DNA from 4 places in the Pseudoflavonifractor sp. An187 genome. Region 2 is predicted to be linked to each of the others. Evidence: riboswitches for the same ligand, from Rfam matches in the RefSeq annotation. Region 2 holds a riboswitch; each other region holds the start of a gene.
What was found. Region 2 has a riboswitch for thiamine pyrophosphate ahead of thiC (phosphomethylpyrimidine synthase ThiC). Riboswitches for the same ligand answer to the same signal wherever they lie in the genome.
Positions count from the first base shown of each region.

Region 1: another riboswitch for thiamine pyrophosphate. It lies ahead of thiM (hydroxyethylthiazole kinase); the one in region 2 lies ahead of thiC (phosphomethylpyrimidine synthase ThiC).
Region 3: another riboswitch for thiamine pyrophosphate. It lies ahead of B5F22_RS08460 (thiamine-binding protein); the one in region 2 lies ahead of thiC (phosphomethylpyrimidine synthase ThiC).
Region 4: another riboswitch for thiamine pyrophosphate. It lies ahead of thiW (energy coupling factor transporter S component ThiW); the one in region 2 lies ahead of thiC (phosphomethylpyrimidine synthase ThiC).

Region 1 is NZ_NFKG01000002.1:133,444-135,639, reverse strand. Features, by position in the region: gene B5F22_RS12720 (hypothetical protein) at 7-138, opposite strand; gene B5F22_RS02225 (TetR/AcrR family transcriptional regulator) at 125-742, opposite strand; TPP riboswitch at 908-1,015, shown strand; gene thiM (hydroxyethylthiazole kinase) at 1,069-1,899, shown strand; gene thiE (thiamine phosphate synthase) at 1,880-2,196, shown strand, end outside.
Region 2 is NZ_NFKG01000001.1:82,739-84,934, reverse strand. Features, by position in the region: gene thiC (phosphomethylpyrimidine synthase ThiC) at 1-1,088, opposite strand, end outside; TPP riboswitch at 1,169-1,273, opposite strand; gene B5F22_RS00410 (ABC-ATPase domain-containing protein) at 1,311-2,196, opposite strand, start outside.
Region 3 is NZ_NFKG01000018.1:22,754-24,949, reverse strand. Features, by position in the region: gene B5F22_RS08465 (GHKL domain-containing protein) at 1-765, shown strand, start outside; TPP riboswitch at 792-898, shown strand; gene B5F22_RS08460 (thiamine-binding protein) at 952-1,254, shown strand; gene B5F22_RS08455 (ABC transporter permease) at 1,220-2,008, shown strand; gene B5F22_RS08450 (ABC transporter substrate-binding protein) at 2,008-2,196, shown strand, end outside.
Region 4 is NZ_NFKG01000009.1:1,877-4,072, reverse strand. Features, by position in the region: gene B5F22_RS05720 (response regulator transcription factor) at 1-604, opposite strand, end outside; gene thiW (energy coupling factor transporter S component ThiW) at 739-1,257, opposite strand; TPP riboswitch at 1,663-1,770, opposite strand; gene B5F22_RS05710 (M56 family metallopeptidase) at 1,819-2,196, opposite strand, start outside.

The sequences.
Region 1 (2,196 bases), on a different contig from region 2:
GCCAATCTACCCGATGAAAAAGGTATCCGCCAAGCTGTACAGAATCACAATCATTTGGCTGACCACGGTGGGAATGGCCAGCTTGGCCACCGCCTTCCCCACCGGCATGGTGGTAAATAGTTCGTTATTCTTCGTCATGGTTTCTCTCTCCTGCTCTGTTCTTCTCTCCTGCATCCACCTCAGCGTGGAGTCCGTCCAGGAAACACTGAATGGCAATGTCCCGGCTCTCCCCCACATCGGTGGTATCGTAGTAATAAAAATATCCCAAGTCCTCCTGGGCAATGAACCCGTGGAGGATGGCACGGAACACCCGCTGCCAGTGGGCCACCCGCTCCTGGGGCAGACCATAGCCGGAGAGCACCTCCACCGCCGTTTTCAGAAGCGGCAGAGCCAGTTCCTTGGCCTGGTCATCCTCCTGGGAGGGGATGGACATCATCAGCCGATACAGCCCCTTATTCTCCACCACAAAGGCGTGGTAGGCCTGGGCAAACGCCCGCACCGCCTGGTCCCTCTCCTTCCCTGCCACCGCTGCCTCCTGATGGGCCACAAATTTGTCAATGGCATAGCGGAACACCTCTCGCTGGAGCTGTCGGGTATTTTGTATGTGGTTGTACAGAGACGGGGTCTTTACCCCCAGCCTGCGGGCCAACTCATGGAGCGACACGGTGGGTTGTCCCGTGTGTTCCATGCAGGCCACCGCCTCGGACACAATGACCTCTCTGGTCAATCCCTTTGCACTCATATTCATTCCTCCAAAAACTAATAGCATTAGTTGTCAATCAAAACCACGCCGTTACAAGTAATTACTCCGTTTTCACCAGTATTGTCTCTTCTTGCCCAGGTATTTCACAAGAAAAATTTACAGTATTTTCTCTTCTCCCCTTGCCTTTGGACCAGAGAAGCCCTATAATACCCTTTGGGGAGCTTGTACACAGGCTGAGAGGATGGTGTGACCATCGACCCGTGAACCTGATGCGGGTAATGCCGACGTAGGAAGCTTGTGAGAGATTCGTTGGGAGACAGCCTGCCAGGTCGTCTCCCATTTTTCTTTGGAAGGAAGTAGAACACATGAATCGCTTCACACAACCGCTGGGTCAGGTGCACGCCGTCGCTCCCCTGGTCCAGTGCATCACCAACTTTGTCACCGTCAACGACTGCGCCAACATCATTTTGGCCTCTGGCGCTTCCCCCTCCATGGCCCAGGATATCCGGGAAGTGGAGGAGGCCGTATGCGGCGCCCACGCCCTGGTGTGCAACATGGGGGCCATGGACTTTGTGGACTCCATGATCTTAGCAGGGCGTAAGGCCAACGAGCTGGGCAAGCCCGTGGTACTGGACCCGGTGGCTGCCGGAGGTACTCAGCTGCGCCGGGATGAGTCCAAGCGCCTACTGGACCAGGTACAGTTTGCCGCCATCCGAGGCAACGCCTCGGAGATCCGCTTTTTGGCCGGCCAGCACGCCGTGGGCAGCGGTGTGGATGTGAGCGCCATGGACGCCATCACAAAGGAGAATTTGGGGGAGGCCGTGGAGATGGCCGCCACCCTGGCTGCACAGCTCCACACCGTGATTGCCATCTCCGGAGTGCTGGACATTGTCTCTGATGGGAATGAGACGGTGGTGCTGCGCAACGGCTGCGCCACCATGGCCCGTATCACAGGCAGCGGCTGCATGCTCACCTCCCTCATCGGGGCCTTCTGCGGCGCTCTGCCCCAGGACACCTTTGCCGCCACCGTGTCCGCCATGGCCGCCATGGGTGTGGCCGGTGAACTGGCGGAGGAACAGCGGCTGAAGAAGGGCACGGGCAACGCCACCTTCCGCACCGATCTCATCGACGGGATTTTTAACTTGACTGAGGAACAACTACAGGAGAAGATGCGCTATGAAGTTTACAAAAGATGAAATCCGCAGCTCCATGCTGCTCTACGCCGTCACTGACCGCATGTGGCTCAAGCCCGGCCAGACTCTGGTGGACGTGTGCCAGGAGGTGTTGGAGGGCGGCGCCACCTTCTTGCAGATTCGAGAGAAAGACCTGGATGCCTCTGCCTTTGAGCAGGAGGCCCAGGCCCTCAAAGAGCTGTGCGCCCGGTACCGTGTCCCCTTTGTAGTCAATGACAGCGTGGAAATCGCCCTGGACATCGACGCCGACGGGGTCCACGTGGGCCAGTCCGATATCCAGGGCCGGGACATTCGGGCCAT
Region 2 (2,196 bases):
ATTTTCTTAGCGATGTCCGCGGCGTGGGCAGCAATGCGGGAGGCGATGATTCCCTGCTTCACGTCCTCCACATTGGGCAGAGCCAAATGTTCGGCGGGGGTCACATAGCACAGGAAGGCAGCGCCTGCCGAAGCGGCCACTGCCCCGCCGATGGCGGCAGTGATGTGGTCGTAGCCAGGGGCGATATCCGTGACAAGGGGACCAAGCACATAGAAGGGAGCGCCCATGCAAATGGTCTGCTGGAGCTTCATGTTGGCCTCAATCTGGTCCAGGGGCATGTGGCCGGGGCCCTCCACCATCACCTGTACGTTTTTGGCCCAGGCTCGGCGGGTCAGCTCGCCCAAGCGTACCAGCTCTTCAATCTGGCATACGTCACTGGCATCGGCCAGACAGCCGGGGCGACAGGCATCTCCCAGGGAGATGGTCACGTCATATTCCCGACAGATATCCAGAATCTCGTCAAAGTACTCATAGAAGGGGTTCTCTTCCCCGGTCATGCTCATCCAGGCAAACACCAGGGAGCCGCCCCGGGAGACGATGTTCATTTTCCGCTTGTGGTTTTTGATCTGGTCGATGGTTTTGCGGGTAATGCCGCAGTGGAGGGTGACAAAATCCACCCCGTCCTGGGCGTGGAGTCGCACCACGTCGATGAAGTCCTTGGCGGAGAGAGTGGCCAAATCCCGCTGATAGTGGATGACACTGTCGTATACGGGGACCGTGCCGATCATGGCAGGGCACTCCTGGGTCAGCTTCCGGCGGAACGGCTGGGTGTTGCCGTGGGAGGACAGGTCCATGATGGCCTCTGCCCCCATATTCACTGCCGCCATCACCTTCTGCATCTCCACGTCATAGTCTTTGCAGTCCCGGGACACCCCCAGATTGACGTTGATTTTGGTGCGAAGCATAGAACCCACGCCGTTGGGGTCCAGACAGGTGTGGAGTTTATTGGCACAGATGGCCACCTGTCCTTTGGCTACCAGCTCCCGAATCTCCTCCTCCGTGCGGTACTCTTTGGCGGCCACCGCCTTCATCTCCGGGGTGATGATGCCCTGACGGGCTGCGTCCATCTGGGTTGTGTATGTTCTCATGTTGATCTCTTCCTTTCTGGCTGCGGGTTGGATGAGCGTTGAAACAGAAACAGCGGGGATACCTGACTTGGTATCCCCGCTGATGACGGCATATGTCTCCCTACGTTGGCATTATCCAAATCAGGTTCATGGGTCGAAGGGCACACCTTCCTCTCAGCCTGTCTACAAGCTCCCCGTTTTCAATTGTAAACAATGGTATTATACAACGATTCAGAAGAGAACTCAAGAAGTTTTTCCAGCCAGGTTCAGCCCCCGGTACCGGTTGAAACAGGCGAAGATCTCCTGTCGTCTGGGCCGGGCCAAAAAGGCTCCCTCCCGTCCGCACAGAGCCTCCAGGCCCTTGCGGTCCATGATTTGTTCCAGTTCCTCCACCACCTGTTGCAGGGTGCGCCTGCCGTCCATGAGATGCTTCTGGGCGTATATCAAACAGTACCCCAGTGCAGTGAGTTGTTCCGGGTCAGTGAGCTGCTCCACGTACCGAAGGTCGATGGTCTCGCGGTTGATGGATACCCCATCCCGCCCCAAGGTTTTCAGTTTTACCCGATCACCTTGGCCAAACTCCTCCGATCTACGGGGACAGCGGTGTACATTGGGAGCCGGTGCAGGCTCCAGCTGGGCACAGGTGGAGGGGAATGCCTGTGCCGCCTCTTTGGCCAGTGCGGTAATGTCCCTGGGGATATATCGGTCCATTTGAATGATGTGGTGAGCGGGGTGGAAATAGGCGCCAGAGCTGCCTGCCACCAAAATGGTGGAGATGCCGTGGGTGTGATACAGCTCTTCCACACGCTCCAAAAACGGGGTGATGGGCTCCATGTCCCGGTGAATGACCCGCTGCATCAGCTCGTCCCGAATCATGAAGTTGGTGGCGCTGGTGTCCTCATCCATGAGCAGCAGAGAGGTTCCAGCCTCCATACTCTCCACCACATTGGCAGCCTGGGAGGTACTGCCGCTGGCGTCCTGGGTGGTGAAGCGGGTGGTGTCCGTTCCATTGGGCAGATGGTTTATGAACATGGAGATATCCGTCTGGGCAATGCTTCGGCCATCTTCCGCCCGAATTTTGACGGCGGTATGATCCGTGATGACGTATTCCCGCCCATCCCCGGAAATG
Region 3 (2,196 bases), on a different contig from region 2:
CTGATGGTCAGCATGGCCCTGTGCGTGGCCACAGTAGTGGTGGTGTTGGTGTACCAGCTGGGGTGGGAGCGGAAACGGATTGCCTTGGCCCAGCGCCAAAAGGAAGAACAGCTCCAGATGGAGCAGTCCTATTATGAGATTTTGGAGCGGCAGAATCAGCAGCTGAGAAGCTATGCCCACGACGCCAAAAATCACCTGGAGGCCATCCGAAACCTGAACCAGGACCCCAAAGTGGAGCAATACATCGCCCAGATGGAGCAGCAGCTCCAGGCATACACCCGCCGCTGTCACAGCGGCAACCGGGCCCTGGACGTGATGGTGGACAAGTACGTCACCGCTTGTGAGCTGAAGAACATCGCCTTCACCTATGATGTGCAGCTGTGCAACCTGGAGGGCGTGGAGGATTTCGACCTGGTGGCCATTCTGGGCAACCTCCTGGACAACGCCCTCACCGCCGCCCGGGACTCCCAGGAAAAGTGGGTGGAGCTGGCCACCGCCCTGCGCAACGGCTACCAGGTGGTGGTGGTGGAAAACAGCTGTGATCGGCCCCCCATTGTGGGAGAAGAAGGGCTGCGCTCCACCAAGGCGGGGGGAGAGGGCCACGGTTTTGGGCTGAAAAGTGTGGCCAAGGCCCTGAAAAAGTATGAAGGGGACTTCCAGTGGGACTATGATCCGGAGAAGCGGCGGTTTACCATGACGGTGATGATTGGGCAGAGGGTATCGGTCCGAGAATCACGGAGGATGGCACAGGACACAAAGTGTTGACAACCGCCGAAAAAAGGACTAAACTGGCATGTTGACAGGGGAGCTCCAGGGAAGGAGCTGAGAGGCAGGTATATCCTGCGACCCTTAACCTGATCTGGGTAATGCCAGCGTAGGGAGCATCCGTGTTTTGTCATGCCCCGCCGGTATTGCCGGCGGGGTATTTTTTATGGATATGGAGGAAGTGCTATGAAAGCAAGTGTTGCCATTCAGAGTCTGCCCCAGGCGGACAACGACCAGGAACTGGTGCGCATGGTGGACGAGGTCATCGACTACATCCGCTCCACCGGCCTGAACTACTATGTGGGCCCCTTTGAGACCACCATCGAGGGGGATAACTACGACCAGCTCATGGATATTGTCAAGGAGTGCCAGCACGTGGCCGTCCGGGCGGGGGCCCCCAAGGTGTCCGCCTACATCAAGGTGGTCTACGAGCCGGAAGGGGAGATTCTCACCATTGATCAGAAAGTTACCAAACACCACCAGGGCTAAACTGCCCGGGATTGCCGGGGTGGCGGTGCTGCTGGTGGTGTGGCAGCTGGTGTGTGTGTCCGGGCTGGTGCCCAGCTACATGCTGCCCTCCCCGGTGCAGGTGGTCACCGCCTTTGTCACCGACGCCCCATCCTTGTGGGAAAACCTGCTCATCACCTTGCAGGAGGCCGCCTTGGGCCTGTGCATCGGGGTGGCGGTGGGCTTTGTGTTCGCCGTGGCCATGGATGCCTTTGAACTGCTGTACAAGATTTTCTACCCCATTCTGGTTATCACCCAGACCATCCCCACCGTGGCCATTGCGCCCCTGCTGGTGTTGTGGTTTGGCTACGAGATGACTCCTAAGGTTATTTTGGTGGTGCTGGTCACCTTTTTCCCGGTGACGGTGGGGCTGCTGGACGGCTTCCGGGGGGTGGACCCCGACGCCGTGGGGCTGCTGCGCTCCATGGGAGCGGGGCGGTGGCAGATTTTCCGCTACTTGAAATGCCCTTGGGCTCTGCCCCAGTTCTTTTCCGGGCTGCGCATCGCCGCCGCCTACTCCATCGTGGGCGCCGTCATCAGCGAGTGGCTGGGCGGCTTCGGCGGCCTGGGCGTGTACATGACCCGGGTGAAAAAGGCCTTTGCCTTTGACAAGATGTTTGCTGTGATCTTTTTGATTTCCGCCCTGTCCCTGGCCCTCATGGCCCTGGTGGGGTGGCTGGAGCGGCGGTGTATGCCCTACCGCTCCGTGGATGAGGAGAAGAGGAGGAACAAATGATGAAGAAATGGACGTATCGTCTGCTGGCCGGGGCGCTGACCCTGGGTCTGGCGGCGTCTCTCACTGCCTGCGGGCAGAAGACCGAGAACAACACCCAGGACGGAGAGAAGGACCTGGAGAAGATCACCTTCGTGCTGGACTGGACCCCCAACACCAACCACACCGGCATCTATGTGGCCATGGCCAAC
Region 4 (2,196 bases), on a different contig from region 2:
CCCGCAGGCGGCGGATGTGGGTGTCCACCGCCCGGTCGTCCCCCTGGTAGTCGTAGCCCCAGCTGTGGCGCAGCAGCTGCTCCCGGCTCAAAATCTGGCCCCGGTGGGACATCAGGCAGTGGAGCAGGGCGTACTCCTTGGGGGTGAGGGGAATTTCCTCCCCCTCCAGGTACACCTTCTGGGCGGACAGGGACAGGGCTAGCCCGTCCAGCTCCATCCGGTCCCCGGCTCGCACACTGCCCCGGCTGCGGCGGATGAGGGCCATGGTCTTGGCGTACACCACCGACAGGTTGAAGGGCTTGGTGATGTAGTCGTCCGCCCCCAGCTCGTAGCCCAGCAGGGTGTCCTCCTCGTCGGACAGGGCGGTGAGGAAGAGGATGGGCACGTCCTGGGTGCGCCGCAGGGCCCGGCATACGCTGCGCCCGTCCAGCTTGGGCATCATAATATCCAGCAACACCGCGTCAAATTCCTGGCTTTCCGCCCATTCCAGGGCCTGCGCCCCGTGTTCCGCCTGGATGGGGCGGACGCCCTTGCTGGCAAAGTAGTCGCACAGGACCTCCCGCAGACGGGGGTCGTCCTCGGCAATTAAGATACGGGTCTCCATGCTCCCGCCTCCTTTCCCCCTCAGGATACCCGGGGGATGTGTATTCTCTGTGTCATTGTAGCAGAAAATGTTCCGCCCGGATACAAAAAAGGGAGGGCCTGCCACAATCAGCGGCAAGCCCTCCAACGATGGAGTCAGGCGGAAATCTTATGCTGCATGCCCTTCAGGGCCCCGGCCTTGTCCAGGGAGAAGAGAATCACCCCGGACAGGATGGCGCCCCCGGCGGTGGACACCAGGAAGGGGATGATGTAGGCGTAAAAGGCCACCTGGGCGGCGTTGGCACCCATAAAGAGGATGGCCATGGGGTAGGCGCACAGGCCGCCGAGAATGGCGGTGCCGAACACCTCCGCCACCAGGGTGGGGAGCAGACGGCGGGTCTTCCAGTACACCACCCCGCACAGCAGCGCTCCGCACATGCTGCCCGGGAAGGCCAGCAGGGTGCCCAGGCTCAGCAGGTTGCGCAGCAGGGAGGCGGCAAAGGCCACGCCCACCCCGTACCAGGGGCCCAGGAGCACGGCACAGAGGATGTTGACCATGTGCTGCACCGGGGCGCATTTGCTGCCGAAGACGGGGAAGGAGAAGATGCTGCCCACCACGGCCACCGCGCACAGGATGCCCGCCAGGGTCAGTTTGAGAACTTTGGTATTTTTCATCTTGGTTACACCTCGTAACAGTTCCGGGAGAAACGGCATGAGACAGCGACGCTCCCCGGAGGAACTCGGAACCTCTGAATCCATCTGCCTTCGGTGCCTTGCGGAAATTTATGCGCCATAAATGCGTTGCATATTTTTGAAATACACAAAGTATTTCTGCAAATATGCGCCTTTTTCTGACACAAAATTTCTCGCAACTCACTCTCGTCAACGGAATCAGACGTTCCGGAATCGGTCGAGACTTACTGGTCTCCTCTCACGCCGGAACACGGCTTCCCATCGCTGTCATACAGGCCCAGGGCGCTCCCCCTCAGCCCGCCACGGACTCACCGTGGATGCCCATTTTCCCCCCTTTTGTTGAGGTATACAAAACCAGGAGACACCTGTGGGGATGTCTCCTGGTCACAATGGTTCCATATGACTCCCTACGGCGGCATGATCCGCATCAGGTTCAAGGGTCGAAGCGATACGGCTTCCTCTCAGCTTGCCTCACAAGCTCCCCTGTGTTTTGATTGCATCTGTGATAATACACCAAATGTCTCCAAAGTGCAATGGTTTTTTTCAAGTCCATGAGTGCGGGGAGGCCTCCATCAGGCTCAGGAGGTAGTCCCAGTCTACCTCCTGAGAAATATGGTAGTAGGTAGGGTAGCTATCATGGCCCAGCTCGGTCACCTCCATGACCTGGTGGGAGATGACGATGAGTTTGGAGTTGTCCGGGCCTTCCAGAAAGAAGGAGCAGTCCGTCTCTGGCAGGGTGTAGGTCCCCATCAGCCGGGACAGGGACAGCCCGGACAGGTAGTCGTGGAAGGCCTGGGGGGCGGTGAGGGTATATGGGGTGTTCTCCGCCTGGGCATGGGGCGGGCTCAGGTGGACGCCGTCCACCTGGTACTGGGCGGTGTCCCCGGCGGAGTAGAGCACCTGAGCGGCCGGGGCGGTATC